Blastopirellula sediminis: one gene and its partner. The protein of the gene in region 1 interacts with the protein of each later gene in a pairwise test. Links are inferred from orthologs where the notes say so. Each region holds a gene or a part of one and is shown in the gene's direction. Other genes may lie near its edges. The genes, in order: aceE and nth.

Evidence for each region.
Region 2: the proteins of aceE (region 1) and nth interact in binary tests that used the Escherichia coli proteins (3 or more experiments, as listed by UniProt). The link is inferred for Blastopirellula sediminis from one-to-one orthologs.

Annotation. Positions count from the first base shown.
Region 1 is NZ_JAJKFT010000004.1:124,724-134,003, forward strand. What follows is about bases 3,553-6,858. They hold aceE (pyruvate dehydrogenase (acetyl-transferring), homodimeric type), read left to right. Parts: upstream 3,553-3,940; coding sequence 3,941-6,658; downstream 6,659-6,858. Other genes in these bases: lpdA (dihydrolipoyl dehydrogenase), read left to right, coding at 3,553-3,609; LOC68_RS04355 (dihydrolipoamide acetyltransferase family protein), read left to right, coding at 6,714-6,858. Also shown: cytochrome-c peroxidase, read left to right, coding at 1-16; phosphatidate phosphatase App1 family protein, read left to right, coding at 174-1,259; rpsD (30S ribosomal protein S4), read left to right, coding at 1,438-2,046; more of lpdA, read left to right, coding at 2,185-3,552; more of dihydrolipoamide acetyltransferase family protein, read left to right, coding at 6,859-8,147; hypothetical protein, read right to left, coding at 8,270-9,280. UniProt on the Escherichia coli protein: Component of the pyruvate dehydrogenase (PDH) complex, that catalyzes the overall conversion of pyruvate to acetyl-CoA and CO(2).
Region 2 is NZ_JAJKFT010000004.1:1,095,585-1,104,545, reverse strand. What follows is about bases 2,983-5,969. They hold nth (endonuclease III), read left to right. Parts: upstream 2,983-4,139; coding sequence 4,140-4,799; downstream 4,800-5,969. Other genes in these bases: LOC68_RS08180 (AAA family ATPase), read right to left, coding at 5,636-5,969; dcd (dCTP deaminase), read left to right, coding at 4,919-5,494; LOC68_RS08195 (DUF4129 domain-containing protein), read left to right, coding at 2,983-4,055. Also shown: AAA family ATPase, read left to right, coding at 1-782; DUF58 domain-containing protein, read left to right, coding at 782-2,095; more of DUF4129 domain-containing protein, read left to right, coding at 2,112-2,982; more of AAA family ATPase, read right to left, coding at 5,970-7,153; sulfatase-like hydrolase/transferase, read right to left, coding at 7,296-8,961. UniProt on the Escherichia coli protein: DNA repair enzyme that has both DNA N-glycosylase activity and AP-lyase activity. The DNA N-glycosylase activity releases various damaged pyrimidines from DNA by cleaving the N-glycosidic bond, leaving an AP (apurinic/apyrimidinic) site.

The DNA of each region.
Region 1 (9,280 bases):
GACAAACTCCCCGTAAAACGGGAAATTGTTGCTCGTGCGTGAAGCTTTGGCGGAATCTGGGTAATTTAGCCGGAAACGTTTTCCGCCCCCTGCGAATGTTCGCTACAATACCGAGCGGAAATTGGACGTAAATCATTGCTAGTATTGGGTCTCCGCCTGAGCGGAGCGTCGTCATGCAGCCAGACGACATGGCCGTATCAGACTTTACCGCCAATCAGTCGGTAGTGGTCTATCCAACCTACGGTTACCCGTCTGCCGACGGCAGACGCTGGGTCGTGGAAGTTCATGGCTGCGTCTTTGAGAAGGTGCCGGACAACCTTCCTCGCTGGATTATGCTGCGACTGTTGGCGCGTCTGATGGATGCGACTCCGGAAGACCTGCAGACTGAGATCTTCCAGCAGCGAATCCTGGGATTCACCGTCTATAAGCACCGTGGCAAGCAGATCGTCGTCGAGATCGGCAATCGTCGCTATCGCCTGACCGAGCGATCGGCCAAGAACGGGCAGTTCCGCGGTCGCGTGGAGTTGGACCGGGACGAGGTCGAGCCGTTTATCGAATCGGGGCCGGCCGGCGTCTTTCTGCCGTTTCGCGTCGTCCTCGACTCAGACGATTCGCGGTCGTTCGTCTCGCGGATTCAACTGCTCGAGCACGCGGGGATGTCGATCATTTCCGACATCGACGACACGGTAAAGCACACCGACGTCGCAACGCGTAAGTCGATGCTGGCGAACACGTTTTTGCGTGAATTCAGCACCGTGCCGGGCATTACGGACCTGTTCAAAACCTGGGAAGAGCAGGGCGCCGCGTTTCATTACGTGACCTCCTCGCCGTGGCAGCTATTTTTGCCGCTGTCCGAGTTGTTCCTCTCGGAAGGTTTGCCGGGCGGGACCTTCCATATGAAGTCGATCCGTTTTCGCGATCCGAGCGTTTTGCGGCTATTTATTGCCCGTCGGTGGGGGAAGCGGAAGGCGATCAAGCACATTTTGCAGACCTTTCCCTGTCGCAAGTTTGTGCTCGTCGGCGATTCCGGAGAAAAAGATCCAGAAACTTACGGCGTGATTGCCCGCAAATTTCCCCAGCAGGTCGATCGGATCTATATCCGCGATTTGAGCGGGAAAAACTCGCATCCGGCCCGCTATGCCCGGGCGTTTCACGGGTTGCCGGAGCAGCTATGGCAGGTCTTCCGCGAACCGAGCGAGATCGGCGATCGGGCCCTATCGGCTCCCGACTTTCCGCAGATATCCAGCCGGTTTGCGTGAAGTCAACAAAAAGGGGATCGGGCCTCTTGCCAGGTCGAAGTCTTTGTGGCACGATATGCGGTTTATCTGTGGGCCCGCCGTCAGGCCAGGAGAACTTCGAGTTCCCGCCCACTGCGAAACGAATTTACATTTCGATCGCCTTGTGCGGTCGCCGTCGAACCGAAATCAGGAGTAGTTGATGGGCCACTATACCGGTCCTAAGGCCAGGATTAACCGTCGCTTGGGCGGCGTGATCTACGAGAACCGTGGCGCGATCAAGGGTTACGATCGTCGTGCGACTCCGCCTGGCATGCACAACCGTCCTCGACGCCCGTCCAACTACGGCGCCGCGTTGATGGAAAAGCAAAAGATCAAGCATTATTACGGCTTGGGCGAACGCCAGCTGCGTCGTTACTTCGAAACCGCGAAGCACATGAAGGGGAACACCGGCGAACAGCTGTTGATCCTGTGCGAACGCCGTCTCGATAACGTCGTCCGTCGCGCCGGCCTGGCTTTGACCCGTCCGCAAGCTCGCCAGGGGATCGTTCACGGTCACTTCCTGGTCAACGGCGCCAAGGTCGACAAGCCGTCGTACCAACTGCGTCCGGGCGACGTGGTCAGCGTCCGCAATCGCGAGAAGCTGCAGATCCTGTATCGCAGCATTCTGGGCGAAAACGGCAGCCAGATCGCCGCGTTCGTTTCCCAAGATCAGGAAACGTTGTCGGCGACCTTTGACTCGATTCCGACGGCTGAAGACGTCAGCTTGCCGGTAGACGTCAACATCGTGGTCGAATTTATGTCGCGCTAACCCCGACGACTCGTTCGCCAAGCAATTACGAATTTCCAAGGGATTTTTAGGTGTGACCCACATCGAAGAATCCCTTTTTTTATGTCCCAGCCATCGAACTTTCGCTTCGATCGTTAGACAAGCGCTGAAAGAAACGACATGAGCCACACGCAGCTTGCTGTTTTGGGAGGTGGTCCTGGTGGATACGCCGCCGCCTTTCTCGCCGCCGACCACGGTATGGAAGTCACCTTGATCGAGCAGGAGCCGCGTCTCGGCGGTACCTGTTTGTTGCGAGGTTGTATTCCGTCGAAGGCTTTGCTTCACGTCGCCAAAGTCATTGACGAAACGTACGAACTGCACGACGACTGGGGCGTGTCGTTCGGCGCTCCGCAGATCGATCTCGACAAACTGCGTGCCCGCAAAGACAAGGTCATCGAAACCATGTCGGCCGGGCTGAAGCAGCTGGCCAAACGCCGCAACGTCACCGTGATTCAGGCTCGCGGCAAGTTTCTCGACAGCAACACCTTGGAATTGACCGGCGATAGCCCGACGATTCCGGAAGGGGGCAAGCTGACCTTCGACAAATGCGTGATCGCGACCGGTTCGGTCGCTGCGGTTCCGCCGGCCTTCCAGGTCGACTCGGATCGCGTCATGGATTCCACGGGCGCTCTGCAGTTGCAGGAAGTGCCGGAAACGATGCTGGTCATCGGCGGCGGTTACATCGGTCTCGAAATGGGGAGCGTTTACGCTAACCTCGGCACGCAGGTCAGCGTCGTCGAATTGACCGACGGTCTGCTCCCGGGCGCCGATCGCAACCTGGTGAAGCCGCTGCAGAAGCGGATTGAAACCTTGTTTGAAGGGCGTCTGCACCTCAACACGAAGGTCGGCTCGATCGGCATTCGCGGCGAAAAGGTCGAAGTCGCGTTTGAAGGTCCCGGCAAGTTCGGCACCGAAAAGTACGATCGCGTCCTGGTCTCGATCGGTCGCTGGCCGAACACCAAGGACATCGGTCTGGAAAACACCAAGGTCGTCGTCGACAAGCGCGGCTTTATCGCCGTCAACGGTCAGCTGCAAACCGACGATCCGAAGTTGCTCGCGATCGGCGACGTGACCGGCAACCCGATGCTCGCTCACAAAGCGACGCACGAAGGCCGCACCGCGATCGAAGCGCTGCTCGGTCATCCGGTTGAATTCAAGCCGGCCGCGATCCCGGCGGTGATCTTCACCGACCCGGAAATCGCCTGGGCTGGTCTGATGGAAGAAGAAGCGAAGGCGGCCGGTCGCGAAGTCGAAGTCGTGATGTACCCGTGGGCCGCCAGCGGTCGCGCCCAGTCGCTGGGTCGCTCGGACGGCATGACCAAATGGATCGTCGACCCGACCACCAAGGTGGTTCTGGGCTGCGGCATCGTTGGTCCCGGCGCCGGCGAACTGATCGGCGAAGCGGTCCTGGCGATCGAGATGCGGGCCGAAGTGGGCGACATCGCCGCTTCGATCCACCCCCACCCGACGCTGAGCGAAACCGTCATGAATGCGGCCGAAGTCTTCTTTGGAACGGCGACCGAGATTTACAAGCCGAAACGCTAGGCGACGTAAGTCTTTACGGCGTATGGAATTGCAAAGGGCTCCCGATTTCGGCGTGGAGCCCTTTTCTAACGCGGCGTTCTGACGGAGAATACCGGAACGTACGATTGTGTGAATTGTGCCGCAACATCGGGTGGGGCGAAGTCTGCCTCCCTAGCGTCCAAAGTGAACAGCGGCCTATACTTACAAACTCATTCAGGGTTGGACATTTACGGATGTTCGCCCCGAATCTGACTGCTGGATCGGATTTACCGCCTTCTGAAAAGGAGTGGGCGGTCGTGGCGTCCCAAATTGGCGCCTCCGCAGTTTCCAAATAGCAAGCGAGGAAATATTGATGGCAGAAGCCAAGTTGATGCCCGCCGAGGAAAACATTTTGCGTCAAAATCCGGCGGCTCACTCGCAAGATACCGACCCGAGCGAAACCAAAGAATGGATCGACTCGCTGGATTACATCATTGAGAGCAAAGGGGGCGATCGGGTTCGCTACCTGCTTTCAGCTCTTGAAAACCGTGCTCACGCTCGCGGCGTCGATCTGCCGTTTGCCGCGAACACCCCGTACATCAACTCGATTCACGTCAGCCAGCAGCCGGTTTATCCGGGCAACCGCGAATTTGAACGCCGCATCAAGAGCGTCATTCGTTGGAACGCCATGGCGATGGTGACCCGAGCGAACCGCGACTTTAGCGGTTTGGGCGGTCACATCTCGAGCTACGCTTCGGCCGCGACGCTGTACGAAGTCGCCTTTAACCACTTCTTTCGCGGTCGTCACGGCGGTTACGAAGGGGATCAGGTTTACTTCCAAGGTCACGCTTCGCCGGGCATTTACGCTCGCGCCTTCGTCGAAGGTCGCTTGACCGAAAAGAACCTGGAGAACTTCCGCCGCGAACTGCAGGACGTGCAAGGTCTTTCGTCCTATCCGCACCCGTGGCTGATGCCGGACTTCTGGGAATTCCCGACTGTTTCGATGGGCTTGGGACCGATCTGCTCGATCTACCAGGCGCGCTTCAATCGCTACATGCAAGATCGCGGCATCAAGAAGACCGACGGCACGCGCGTCTGGGCCTTCTTGGGCGACGGCGAATGCGACGAGCCCGAAACGTTGGGCGCGATCAGCCTGGCGGCTCGCGAAGGTTTGAACAACCTGACCTGGACCATCAACTGCAACCTGCAGCGTTTGGACGGTCCGGTTCGCGGTAACGGCAAGATCATCCAGGAACTGGAAGCGGTCTTCCGTGGCGCCGGCTGGAACGTGATCAAAGTGATCTGGGGTAGCGACTGGGATCCGTTGCTCGAAGCCGATCAATCGGGCCTCTTGGTCAAGCGGATGGAAGAAGTGGTCGACGGCCAGTACCAGAAGTACGTCGTCATGCCGGGCTCGTACATCCGCGAGCACTTCTTCGGCAAGTATCCGGAACTGCTCGAACTGGTGAAGTCGTACTCGGACGAACGTCTCGAGAAGATGCTCCGCGGCGGTCACGATCCGGCGAAGGTTTACGCCGCCTACAAGGCTGCCGTCGAGTGCACCAACAAGCCGACCGTCATCCTCGCCAAAACGGTGAAGGGTTACGGCCTGGGCGAAGCGGGCGAAGGCCGCAACGTCACGCACAACCAGAAGAAGCTGAACGAGAAAGAACTGGCCGACTTCCGCAACCGCTTCAGCATTCCGATCTCGGACGAAGAAGTGGTGAAAGCGCCGTTCTATCGTCCGCCGGAAGGCAGCGCCGAGATGAAATACCTGGTCAAGCGTCGCGAGGCGCTGGGCGGGTTCATGCCGACGCGTCCGACCGACAGCCCGAAAATGGACGTTCCGGCTCTGGCCGACTACCAAGAGTTCCTGGGCGATAGCGGCGGCAAAGAACTGTCGACCACGATGGGCTTCGTCCGTTTGCTCAGCAAGCTGGTCAAAGACAAGAGCATCGGTAAGAACATCGTGCCGATCGTTCCGGACGAATCGCGTACCTTCGGTATGGAAGGTATGTTCCGCCAGATCGGCATTTACGCTCACGGCGGCCAGCTGTACGAACCGGTCGACTCCGATCAGTTGATGTACTACAAGGAAGCCAAAGACGGTCAGATCCTGGAAGAAGGGATCACCGAAGCGGGCTCGATGTCGTCGTTCATTGCGGCGGGCAACGCCTACTGCCAGCACGGCATTAACATGGTGCCGTTCTTCATCTACTACTCGATGTTCGGCTTCCAGCGCGTCGGCGACTTGGTTTGGGCCGCTGCGGATACCCGCGCCAAGGGCTTCCTGATCGGCGGTACCGCGGGGCGCACCACGCTGAACGGCGAAGGTTTGCAGCACCAGGACGGCCATAGCCACCTGAACGCGATCGCCTTCCCGACCGTCCGTTCGTACGATCCGGCCTTCGCCTACGAAACGACCGTGATCATCTTCGACGGTATGAAGAAGATGTACGTCGACGGCGAAACCGCGATGTACTACATCACCGTCGGTAACGAAAACTACGCGATGCCGGCGATGCCCGAAGGCGCCGAAGAAGGGATCGTTCGCGGGATCTACAAGTACAACTCGCTCGACGCCGCCAAAGGCAAGAATCGCGTGCAGCTGTTCGGCAGCGGTCCGATTCTGCGTTGCGTCCTCGAAGCGCAGCAGATCCTGGCCGACAAGTACCAGGTCTCCAGCGACGTGTGGAGCGTCACCAGCTACACCGAGTTGCGTCGCGACGCTCACGCGTGCCAACGCTGGAACATGTTCCACCCGACCGAAGAGCCGCGCAAGTCGTACCTCGAACAAGTGATGGAAGGGGTCGAAGGACCGTTCATCGCTTCGAGCGACAACGTCCGCGCGTTGCCGGAACAGATTCGCGATTATCTGCCGGGCAATTTGTTGGCCCTCGGTACCGACGGCATGGGACGCAGCGAAACTCGCGAAGCGCTTCGCCGTCACTTCGAGATCGACGCGGCTTCGGTCGTGATCGCCACCTTGTATCAATTGTTCCGCGAAGGGAAGCTCGACGCCAAAAAGGTCGCCAAGGCGATTAAGGACCTCGACTACAACCCGGAAAAGGTCGATCCCTACTTCGCGTAGGCGGCTTTTCGCGAACTCTCCCTAACATCGATATCGACTCCGCCGGAGCAACATCATGGCGACAGAAGTTAAATTGCCCGAACTGGGCGATGGCATTGAATCAGGCGACATTCTCTCGGTCTACGTCTCGGTTGGAGACGTCGTCACGAAGAATCAAAATATTCTCGAACTCGAAACCGACAAAGCGACCGTCGAAATCCCGACCACCGTCGCCGGCAAAGTGACCAAGGTTCATATCGCCGCCGGCGATAGCGTGCCGATCGGCGGAACGTTGATCTCGGTCGAAGCGGCCGAAGGCGCCGCCGCCGAAGCCAAGCCGGCTCCGGCCGCGCCGAAGACGGAAGCCCCCAAGGCCGAACCGAAAAAGGAAGAGCCTGCTCCGAAAGCGGAAGCTCCGAAGCCCGAGCCGCCGAAACCGGCGCCGACTCCCGCTCCGGCCGCTCCGAAACCGGTCACTCCGGCTCCGCAGCCGGTCGTCGCTTACGAAGCGCCGGTCGCCGTCGCGACTTCGACCGAAGGTTTGATCTACGCCGAAGAAGATGACGTTCCGGCCGGTCCGGCGATTCGTCGCTTCGCTCGCGAAGTTGGCGTCGATCTCCGCTCCGTGCAGGGGACCGGCGAGAATGGTCGCGTCACCCGTGACGATGTGTTGGCCACCGTTCGCAAACTGAGCAAAGCCGGCGGCAAAGCGGCCGCCACGGCGACTGCCGCCGCTCCGGCCAAGGCCGAAAAGCCGATCGCTCCGCCGTCGGTTGTTCCGCCGGGCGAACAAGGCCAAGACAATTACGGCTCGGTCCGCATCGAAAAGATGGCGAAGATCCGCAAGACGATCGCCGCCCAGATGAGCCTGTCGTGGACCACCGCACCGCGCGTCACCAACTTTGACGACGCCGACGTCACCGCGCTCGAAGCGCTCCGTCAGCAAAGCAAAGACGATTACGCCGAAGCGGGCGTCAAGCTGACCTCGATGGCGTTCCTGGTCAAAGCGGTCGCCTTGGCGCTGCGAAACAATCCGGCGCTGAACGCCGTGATCGACATGGAAAACGCCCAGGTCATCTACAAGGAATACGTCAACGTCGGCATCGCCGTCGACTCGGAACGTGGCCTTGTCGTGCCGAACATCCGCAGCGCCGATCGCCTGCCGATTCCGGAAATCGCTCGCGAAGTCCAGAAGCTGGCCAACGACGTCCGCACCGGTTCGTTCTCGATGGACCAGATCCGCGGCGGAACCTTCACCATCAGCAACCTGGGCGCGATCGGCGGGACCTACTCGACCCCGATCATCAACGTCCCGGAAGTGGCGATCCTGCTGGTCGGCCGCAGCCGCAAGCTGCCGGTCGTCGTCAATGACCAGATCGTTCCCCGCATGATGATGCCGCTGAGCCTGTCGTACGACCACCGCCTGGTCGACGGCGCCACGGCCGCTCGCTTCCTGAACGAGATCAAAACCTATCTCGAAGCTCCGAGCCGATTGCTGTTGGCTCCGTAAGCTTTGAATGACGCTAAGAAAAAAGCTCGCCATAATTGGTGAGCTTTTTTTGTGCGCATCGATTCGGTTGGTTCAACGCAATGGGATTCGCAACCAATCGCATCGTATTTGCAAAGATTGCGCTATTCCGGCGTCGTCTCCAATTCATCAATCCCGAAGACCCCATTTCCGGTCGCGGTCTCAATTTCACGACGCGTGCGCGGCTTTTCCAGGTCGAGCCAGTTCGGTATCGGATAGCGGACGACCAGGTCGAGCAGATCTTCGGCCATCAGCGTCTCGATGAGTTGGTCCTTTAACCATTCCCCGTCCTCGATTCTTTGCGTGATTGAGTCTCCTCCGTTGTCTGTGCCGTCGACGTAGCGGCTGTAGAGCAAAAAGCCGGGATCACGCCGCTCATAGATCAGTCGCTCGGTCGGTAGATACAGGTCGATCGTCAAATCGAGATCGAGCAGTTCGGCTAATCGATCGAGCGATTTGGGATATTCGTCGTTCGTCGCTCGATATTGCTGTAGCGCCGTCGTAACTTGCAGCAAACGGAGCTCTTGACGGCAGCGGTTCCAATTTCGTTTTTGATCGATCCATTCGCTCGCCCAGTGGGCGTAGGTCATATCGGCGATGAAGACGCCGCGAACCGATTGATTGAGCGTCGCCGAGAACGCGGCGTAGTTGCCGTCCCAAGAGCGAAAGCGTTCCTCCGCATCCGCTTGCCAGAGACGGGCCGCAATGTCGAACTGCGGAATGTCGTCGATGGTCAGGACGCCATGAAGTTTGTCGTAAACCTGGTTGATTCTCTGGAGCGTCGTATTCTTGTTGTACGGTAGGTGTAGTAAATAGCGCCTTCGCTCGGGGGTGAATTGTTCGGCGTATGCGACCGTCACTTCATCGTGATAGGCGGCGCCTTCGAGCGCCGCCAGGCGCGAAAAACTTTCGGCCACGTCAGCGCAATTGGGCAGGGGAGGGAGGTCGCGCAGAAAGGCGGAGATCTCGTCGAGCAGCTCGCGGTCGCAGACGCCGCTCGACAACAGCCGATGAGTACGGTCCGCCACGACCGGCTCCAGTGCACAGCCGATCGCGATCTGAAGTTGCGATGGGGGCGTAGGGTAGGTGCGGCAGATTCGCCAGCATGTTTTCAA
Region 2 (8,961 bases), 970 kb from region 1 along the record:
GCGTCGGCTGCACGTTGAAGCGCGTGCAGTGCACGCCCGACTTGTTGCCGACCGACGTTACCGGCGCATCAATCTTCAATCAGAAGACGAGCGAGTTTCAATTTCGTCCGGGACCGATCTTCGCCAACATCGTGCTCGCCGACGAAATCAACCGAACCACGCCGCGTACGCAAGCGGCGCTGCTAGAAGCGATGGCCGAGTCGCGCGTCACGGTTGATGGAACGACGCACACGCTCAATCCGCCCTTTCTGGTCATCGCCACTCAGAACCCGATCGATCACGAAGGGACCTTTCCCCTTCCCGAAGCGCAGCTCGACCGCTTTCTGATGAAGTTCAGTCTTGGCTATCCCAGCATGGACGACGAGATGAAAATGCTCGGCGCGCTCGAAAGCGGCAACCCGTTGGATGCGATCGGCCCGGTCGTTTCGGCCGAAGAACTGGTCGCCTGCCAGAAAGCGGTTCGCACGATTCACATTGACGACAAAGTTCGCCGTTACATTCTCGAAATCGTCCATCAGTCGCGTAAGCACGAACATTTGGCGCTCGGCGGCAGTCCCCGCGCATCGATCGCCCTGTTCCGCGCTTCGCAAGCGCTGGCGGCGATTTTGGGACGCAAGTTCGTTTCGCCCGACGATGTGAAACGGATCCTGGCGCCGGTGATGACGCATCGCATGATTCTGAAGCCGGAGAGTCGGCTCCGCAAAATCACCGCCGCCGAAGTGCTCGACGACATCGTCAGCGCGGTACCGGCGCCGGTTCTTGATATGGAGGCCCGAGTGTAGTGCGCTGGTTTGTCGGCGCCATCCTGATTCTGATCATCTCGTCCCTATTCGGACTGAGCCTGCTCGTCTATTCGATGTACGCCCTGCTGGCGGTGATGATCGCCAGTCGGCTGCTGACTCGCTATTGGTCGCGGCACTTGTCGATCACCCGGTCGGTCAATCGCTTGGAAGTGGAAGAAGGGGACGCGATCGCGGTGAACGTGACGGTCACTAACACCGGGGCGCTGCCGATTCCCTGGCTGCTGGTCGAAGATACGCTTCCCCGCCGCGCGACGCTGCATCGCCCTCCGGCCCTGGAGACGAGCGGCGATCGGATCACGCTCGCTTCGCTCGGCCCACGGAAGTCAAAGTCGTTTTACTACCAACTCCGCTGCAATCGGCGCGGTTATTTTCCGATCGGCCCAGCGATGCTCGAGACCGGCGACTTGTTCGGGCTCTATCGGCTGTTTCGCGTCCTGGCGCCGCCTGATTACCTGCAAGTGCTGCCGAAAGTAATTCCGCTCGACGGGTTCGACATCGCGTCGCGACGTCCGATGGGGGAAATCAAGATGACCCATCGGTTGTTTGAAGATCCGACTCGGATCGCCGGGGTCCGCGCCTATCAGGCCGGCGATCCGATCAACCGGGTCAATTGGTCCGCCACCGCACGGACCGGCGTGCTTCATAGCAAGGTCTATGAACCGTCGAGCATCGCCGGCGCGACGATCGTCCTCGACTTCCACAAAGATAGCTTCGCACCGCAGCACGAGCCGATCCGCTCCGAAATGGCGATCTCGCTGGCGGTCGCGATCGCCGGCGCGGTGCAAGAGACCGGCCAGCAAGTTGGCCTGGTTACCAACGCTCGCGACGCCGCCGAGCGAATCAAGCGCGAAACGCTGGTCACCGAAGTGAAAAGTCGGGCGGAAGCCCGCTCGGTCGCCAACGTCGAAAAAAACAACGACCATCTCGTGCCGCAGTTGGTCCAAACGCGCCGCGGCAACGAGCAGATGGCGCTGATTCGCAAGATGCTGGCCCGGGCCGAAATGACCGACGGCCTGACGATGTCGCAACTGATCACCGAGACGGTCAGTCGCATTCCCCGCGACGCGACGGTCATCGCCGTCTTGACCGAGACGACGGTCGAAACGGCGTTGGCGCTCGGCAATCTCCGCCGCGCCGGATACACCGTCACCGCCATCATCAACATTTTTGACGAATACGAATTCGCCCAAGCGGCTGGTAAACTGCTGGCGGAGGGAATTCGTTGTCGCCAATTGAACAACCTGGAAAACATCAGCACCATCTGCCAGGAACAAGCGTTCTCGTGGTTCTAGCAACTTGGCGAAAGTAATGGGCAAACGACAAACTGAACTCGACTACGCGGTCATCGCCATTAATCCGGCGCTGATCATGCTATTGGTCGGCAGTTTGGTGCTGTTTCTGCTCGAGTTGTTCTACCGCGGACCGTATATGGGCCGCATGCAGTTCATCATGGGAGACTTCGTCTTCGCCTGCGTGTTGCTGTCGCGATTGACGATCGAAGAAGGATTTGAAAAGTCAGGGCGGCTCGGCGGGATCTTCGCATTCGTAATGCTGCTGGCCCTGTGGAGATTTGTCCCCGACGCCGTCTGGCTCGGCCTGATTCTGCTGGTCGTGATCTGGTGGTGCGCCAACCGATTGACCTTCGACTGCACGCTGGTCGACGACTCCCGCGACACGTCGCAAAAAGGGTTGATGCAGTGGATCGGGGCCGATTTTGACAGCCTCGGCAGCGAACCAGAAAAAACGCCGCCGCAAACTCAGGTCGCAGCCGACGAAGAGCCGGAGAAAAAGCGGAGTTGGCTCTGGGATGTGCTCGATCCGACTTCCACCCGATTCGCCCCTGGCGTCTGGATCATTTATTTCTCGATGGCGGCGCTGCCGCTGTTTGGTCTCGGTCAGGCGTTCGAACCAAGCGGTGATGCGAGTCTCCGCTGGCGGCTGTTTCTTTACCTTTTCACGTACGTCGCCTCGGCCCTCGGCTTGTTGATGTCGACCAGCTTTCTCAGTCTGCGTCGCTACCTGGGCAAGCGGAACTTGGAGATGCCGACGTCGATGGTCGGCATCTGGCTCGGCACCGGCGCCGTATTGATCGCCGTCGTGATGCTGGTCACCGCGATCCTGCCGCGGCCGCATGCCGAATATGAAGTCGCCAAGATCCCGAGCGTCGGTGAGATGCTCAAGCGGGCCGCTTCCAACTACGCCGTCGGCAAAGATGGGACGCAAGACGATGAGAAACAGGGGACGACCGAGTCGAACGATCAGCAGCAAGCCGGCAAAGAGCAAAAAGAAGCAGGCGACGGCGATCAAGGCGAAAAGAGCGAGACCCAAACAAAATCAGGAGACGGCGACAAACAATCTTCTTCCGGCAAGAAATCGGATCAAGGGAAAAGCGGCGACGACAAGTCGCAGAAGAGTCAGAACCAGGGAGATCAGAAGAACGACTCTTCCTCCCAAAAGAGCGATTCTCAAAGCGCGCAGCAGCAATCCGATCAGAAGTCGGAGCAGAAATCCGATTCTGGTAAGTCGCAACAACAGTCGCAGTCCGATGGGGAGAAATCGGACACGCAAAAATCGGATGGCGAGCAGTCGAACGACAACAACAAGTCGGAACAACAACCAAACGAGAACAAGTCGTCCGAAAACCAATCGTCGCAGAACAACGCGGCGAAACCTCCCAGCGAAGCGCCGAAGCCGCCGCAACCGTCCAGTCCACCGTTCAACTTGATGAGCCTCGTCGGTTCGCTCGGTTATCTGGTCAAACTGATCATCTACGGAGCGGTAGCGCTCGCGGCGCTCTATTTCGCTTGGAAGTTCCGTGCCCAGATCGCCGAGAGTTGGGCGAAGTTTGTCGACGATATGCGGAAGCTGTGGGACTATCTCTTCGGCCGCCGCACGCAGCCTGTTCTGGCGACAGCCGAAGCGGCTCCGGTCGCCAAAACCCCTCTCTTTCCTGCTTTCGCGTCTCCATTTGCTCCGGGGGCGAAGAAGCGATCGCCGGAACAACTTGTTCGTTACACGTTCCAGGCGCTGGAGGCCTGGGGCGCCGACAAGGGGGTCCCTCGCGACAGCGATCAAACGGTGGAGGAATTCGCGCGGCGCTTGGCCAGTGAGTTCTCCAACACCGAAATTGGCCCCTTGGCCCGGGAACTGGCCCGGCAATATGACGAAGTCGCCTATGGCTCGGGGAAAGCGCCTCGCGAGGCGACCGAGTGCGCCCAGCGACTCTGGCGAAACCTGCAATCGGCCTATTGAGTTGCAACCGGCCCCAATTGACGCATCGCCGCGGAGGTTTGAAAATGCGTCAAACCGCCACTTCTCTCAGCCGCCGAACGAACGTTGCCGAAGAAAATCTCGCTCGAAGACCGTAAGAAACAAGCGCGCCGCGTCGTCAAACAACTCGCGACCGACTACCCGATCGCTGAGTGCGCACTGAATTACGAAACGCCGTATCAACTGCTGATCGCGACGATCCTGTCGGCGCAATGCACCGACGCGCGGGTCAATATTGTGACCAAAGAGCTGTTCGCCAAATATCCGACCGCGGAAGATATCGCGGCGCTACCGATCGCAAAGATTGAGAAGTTGGTGCAAACCACCGGCTTTTTTCGGAACAAGGCGAAAAACATCAAAGCGGCCTCGCAGAAGCTGGTCGACGACTATGACGGCGAAGTTCCGCAAGATCTGGAGGCCTTGGTCGCCCTTCCCGGCGTCGGACGCAAAACGGCGAACGTCGTGCTGGGGACCGCCTTCGACATGCCGACCGGAGTGGTCGTCGACACGCATGTAGGGCGATTGAGCCGCCGCATGGGGCTGACCGCCAAGACGGACGCAGTAAAGGTTGAAGAAGAGTTGATGGAACTGCTGCCGAAAAAAGAATGGATCCAATTTTCCCATCGCATGATCCATCACGGCCGCGCGATCTGCGACGCTAGAAAGCCGAAATGCGATCAGTGCCACTTCGCCAAATTCTGCCCTCAGGTGGGGGTCGCCGTGTAGCGGAGGTTCGATCATTTCAATTTTTCGCCACATCTTTATAATCACGGTCATGCGGCGGTCGCCCTGGCGGCGCCCCGGTTTCGTACGCTTCGCCCCCAACCGCCCCCAAACGGCTACCCATGATCCTTTCAGGGAATGAGATTCGAGCACGTCTCGGCAAGGATATTCAGATCGATCCGTACGACGACGACCGGGTCAATCCGAACAGCTACAACTTGACGCTCCACGACGAGTTGATGGTGTACGAAGAGATCGTGCTCGACATGAAAAAGCCGCATCGCGTCCGGCGGTTGCGGATTCCAGAAGAAGGGGTCGTCCTCTCTCCGAATCAGCTTTATCTGGGGCGAACGGTCGAACGGACCGAAACGCACAACTTGGTCCCGATGATCGAGGGACGCTCGTCAGTCGGTCGACTCGGCCTCTTCGTCCATGTCACGGCCGGCTTCGGCGACGTCGGCTTCAATGGCTTTTGGACTCTCGAAATGTTCGCCGTCCAGCCGATCCGCATCTACGCCGGCGTCCCGATCTGCCAGATCTTCTACCACGAGATCAAAGGGGACATCGTCGAGTACGTCAGCAACAAGTACCAGAACAATACCGGCATTCAGCCGAGCTTGCTGTTCAAAGAGCTAAACCCCAACGCGGAAAAAGAAGATCCGCAGCTGCCGCTGAACTTTGGCTTTCCACCGAAGTAGAGAGCCGGCGCCTCAGCCGTAGGTTGGGTGCAGCGCAGCGAAACCCAACAATGCGTTTGCCAGGCCCAGCGCGTACGGCAGGCCGAGCCTGCCGATGTCGTTTGCAAGAAGATCGGCAGGCACGGCCTGCCCTATACTTCGTTACATCACCGCGAAGTAGTTCTCAACCGCGGCGTCAAACCGCTCTCGCGACAGTTCGAGCGGCTCTTTCTCGAACAGGCACAGGTTGCGCACCTGTTGCAGTAAGTCGCGGGGCTGGCAACAGCGATAGGGGCGATTGACCGTCTGATAGTGCTTTTGCACGACGTAGTCGATCACTTCCGCGCGATACTCAAAGCCCATCAAGGGGCACATGATCTTGAAGAGCTGTCGGAATTCTCCTTCCGACGGGTCGGTGACTTCGATCTTGTACGGAATACGACGCAAAAACGCATCGTCGCACAAATCTTTCGGCTCAAGGTTGGTCGAGAAGATGACCAACTGATCGAACGGAACTTGGATCTTTTTACCGTTCGCCATATTCAGGTAGTCGTAACGCTTTTCGAGCGGCACGATCCAGCGATTGAGCAGTTCGTCGGTCCGCATCCGTTGACGACCAAAGTCGTCGATCACCAGCGTGCCGCAGTTGCTTTTCAGCTGCACCGGCGCTTCGCTGATGCCGGTCGTCGTATTGAAGGTGATTTCAAGATTCTCCATCGTCAATTCACCACCGACGACGATCGTTGGCCGTTTGATCCGCACCCAGCGACGATCGAGCTTCGCGCTGTTGAGCAGCCCGCTTTCTTGCGGCAACGGAACCTCTTCGTGGTTGCTCGGATCGTAGAGCCGCAAGATTTCGCCGTCGAGGCCGATCGCCCGCGGAATCCAGATGTGCTGGCCAAACGATCGCGTCACCCGCTCGGCAATGCTCGTTTTACCGTTACCCGGCGAACCGTAGAGGAACAGACCGCGGCCGCTGTTGATGGCCGGGCCCAAGCGGCGGAACATCTCGGGATTGATGAGCAGATCCTCAAAAGCACGGCGGAGATCGTCGATGCTGGGATGCTGCTTTTCGAGCGACTGCGCTTTGACGCTGTCGATGTAATCGTTGAGCGTCACCGGCGCCGCGCCAAAGTAGGTGCAGTGCTCCGAATAACGCTTCCCTCGTTCCCGGCCCAGATCGGTCGGGTAATAGACGTAGTCGTTGGCGACCGTCGTATCTTTGTAGACGACCAACTGGTCGTACTTCATCTTCCGCAACTGCTCTTCGACGATCAGAAACGGCAGACGCAGTTGTTCGGAAATCTGTCGACCGCTCGCTTCACCACGCGAAACCAGATATTTGAGCGCGAGCGCTTCGATCTCGGTATCGGTCAGCCCCGCTTCACGCGCGTTGGTCGGCTCGCGTGGAATGAACGCGTCGAGCGGTTCGTCATCGCGATCGTAAGACGTCGATTTGCCGAGGGCCCCCGCTTCACCCCGTCCCCCTTTCGCCATCTTGTTCAAGCGATCGAGCAACGAGTCGAGCTTTTCGTCCGCGCCGACCGTTTCGAATTCTTGTACCGGTTCGTGCGCAGGAGTGGTTGCGGCGAGCGTCGCCCAGGGATCGCTTCCTCCGTCAGAAGAAGCGTTTTTGCCTGCCAACCGCGCCAGAAGGTCGTTCGCCGGAGTGTTCGTCATTGCCGTATCGCCGAGAAGAGATCGAGAGGGATGGGAACTTTGGGAATCACCCGAAGTCTAGGTTCTCTCACGGCTGGGTCAAAAAATGACGTCGCAATTCGCTCGGAATCGGCACAATCGTTATAACCCGTACGGATACGGATCAATCGGCGAGGATGTACTCCACCAATCGGCTGCAATAAGATGCCATTCGCCCCGGGACGTTCTTGTCCTTGGTTTCCAGCGTGCGTACCTGCGGCAGCAGCGGAGTCGCGACCTCTTCCAGTTCGTCGATCGCATTCAGCGCGAACATCGTCGCGTAATGGCCGTTCTCGGCGATGTTGGCGGTATCGATCAGCACATTCAGCGACTTGTCCCGATCGGCCGGCGAACCGTATTCGGCCAAAGCTTCCGCCGCGATGACCCGCGGGCCGTACGCTTCGTCCGTCAGCATCGCTTCCAATTGTTCGGTCGACTTGTCGACGCCCGACTGTCCGAGCATCAAGACGCCGAAGGCGCCCCAATAGCGGACGGCGCTATCGTCGTCCTTCAGCCGCTTTTGCAGAGCCGGCAGATTGTCGGCCTGCATCATCGACGCCATTTCGGCGGTCGCTTGGATCTTTTCGAGCGGGTACTTCTGCGGATCGTGTCCCATTTCATACGGCGAAGAGCCGACGCTCCGCGAATGGATTTCTCCTTCCGGCAAGAACCCAATGTCGCGAATTTCGAGCTGCCAATCATGAATTGCGGCTCGCATCTTTTTCAGCGTCTCGGCATGCTCGGCGCTGCCGGCCAGGTTGACCGTTTCGTCTTTGTCGCTCTGCAGGTCGTACAACTCTTCCGGATGACGCGACTGCCAGAAGGCGGATTGAACCGGAGTCGTTTCGCCGCGGAGGAACATCTCGCGCCAGAGTCGCGTGGTCGGCGTCTCCATCTGATAGGCCAAGACCTGACCATGCGGCTTGTAAGGCATGAAGTTGCGGACGTAGACGTAGCGTCCGTCGCTGCAGGAGCGGACCATATCGTAACGTTCGTCCATTCGTCCGCGGAAGCCGTACATATACGGCTTGGCCGGCTTTTCCTGGGCCCCCATGAACGCGACCCCTTGCATCCACTCCGGCACGTCGACGCTGGCCAGGCTCAGCATGGTAGGCGCCAGGTCGATAAAGCTGACCAGACGCTCCGAGTCGCCGCCGACCTTGTATTCGCTCGGCGCGAGCGACTTCCACTTCTCCGGCACATGGACGATCAGCGGAACTTGCAAACCGGAATTAACCGGCGTCCGCTTGCTGCGGGGCATGCCGCTTCCATGATCCCCCCAGTAGAGAATGATCGTATCTTCTTCCAGGCCGTCTTCCTTCAGTTGCTGCAAGATGCGGCCAGCCTGGGCGTCCATCGTGGTCAGATTGTCGTAGTACTGCGCCCAGTCTTGGCGAACTTCCGGGAGATCGGGGTGATACGCCGGCAGCGGCGCTTTCGCCGGATCATGGACCGCCGTATGCGGACGTTTGCGAATCTGGCTCTCGTGGCTGACGGTGAAATTGAAGACCGAGAAGAAGGGTTGGCCTTCGTCGCGACCGCGCCAGTGCGCCTTGTTACTCGATTGATCCCAGACCTTGCCGGTGCGCAGCAGGTTGTAGTCTTCCTTGCTGTTGTTGGTGCAGTAGTACCCCTTCTGTCGCAAGTAGACCGGGAACATCTTGAACTGCGCCGGCAAGACGGTCTCACTGCGCATGTGCTCGCCGCCGGTCGCCGGCGGGAAGATGCCCGAAATGATCGTCGTGCGAGCCGGCGCACAAACCGGCGCGTTCGACCAGCAGTGGAGATAC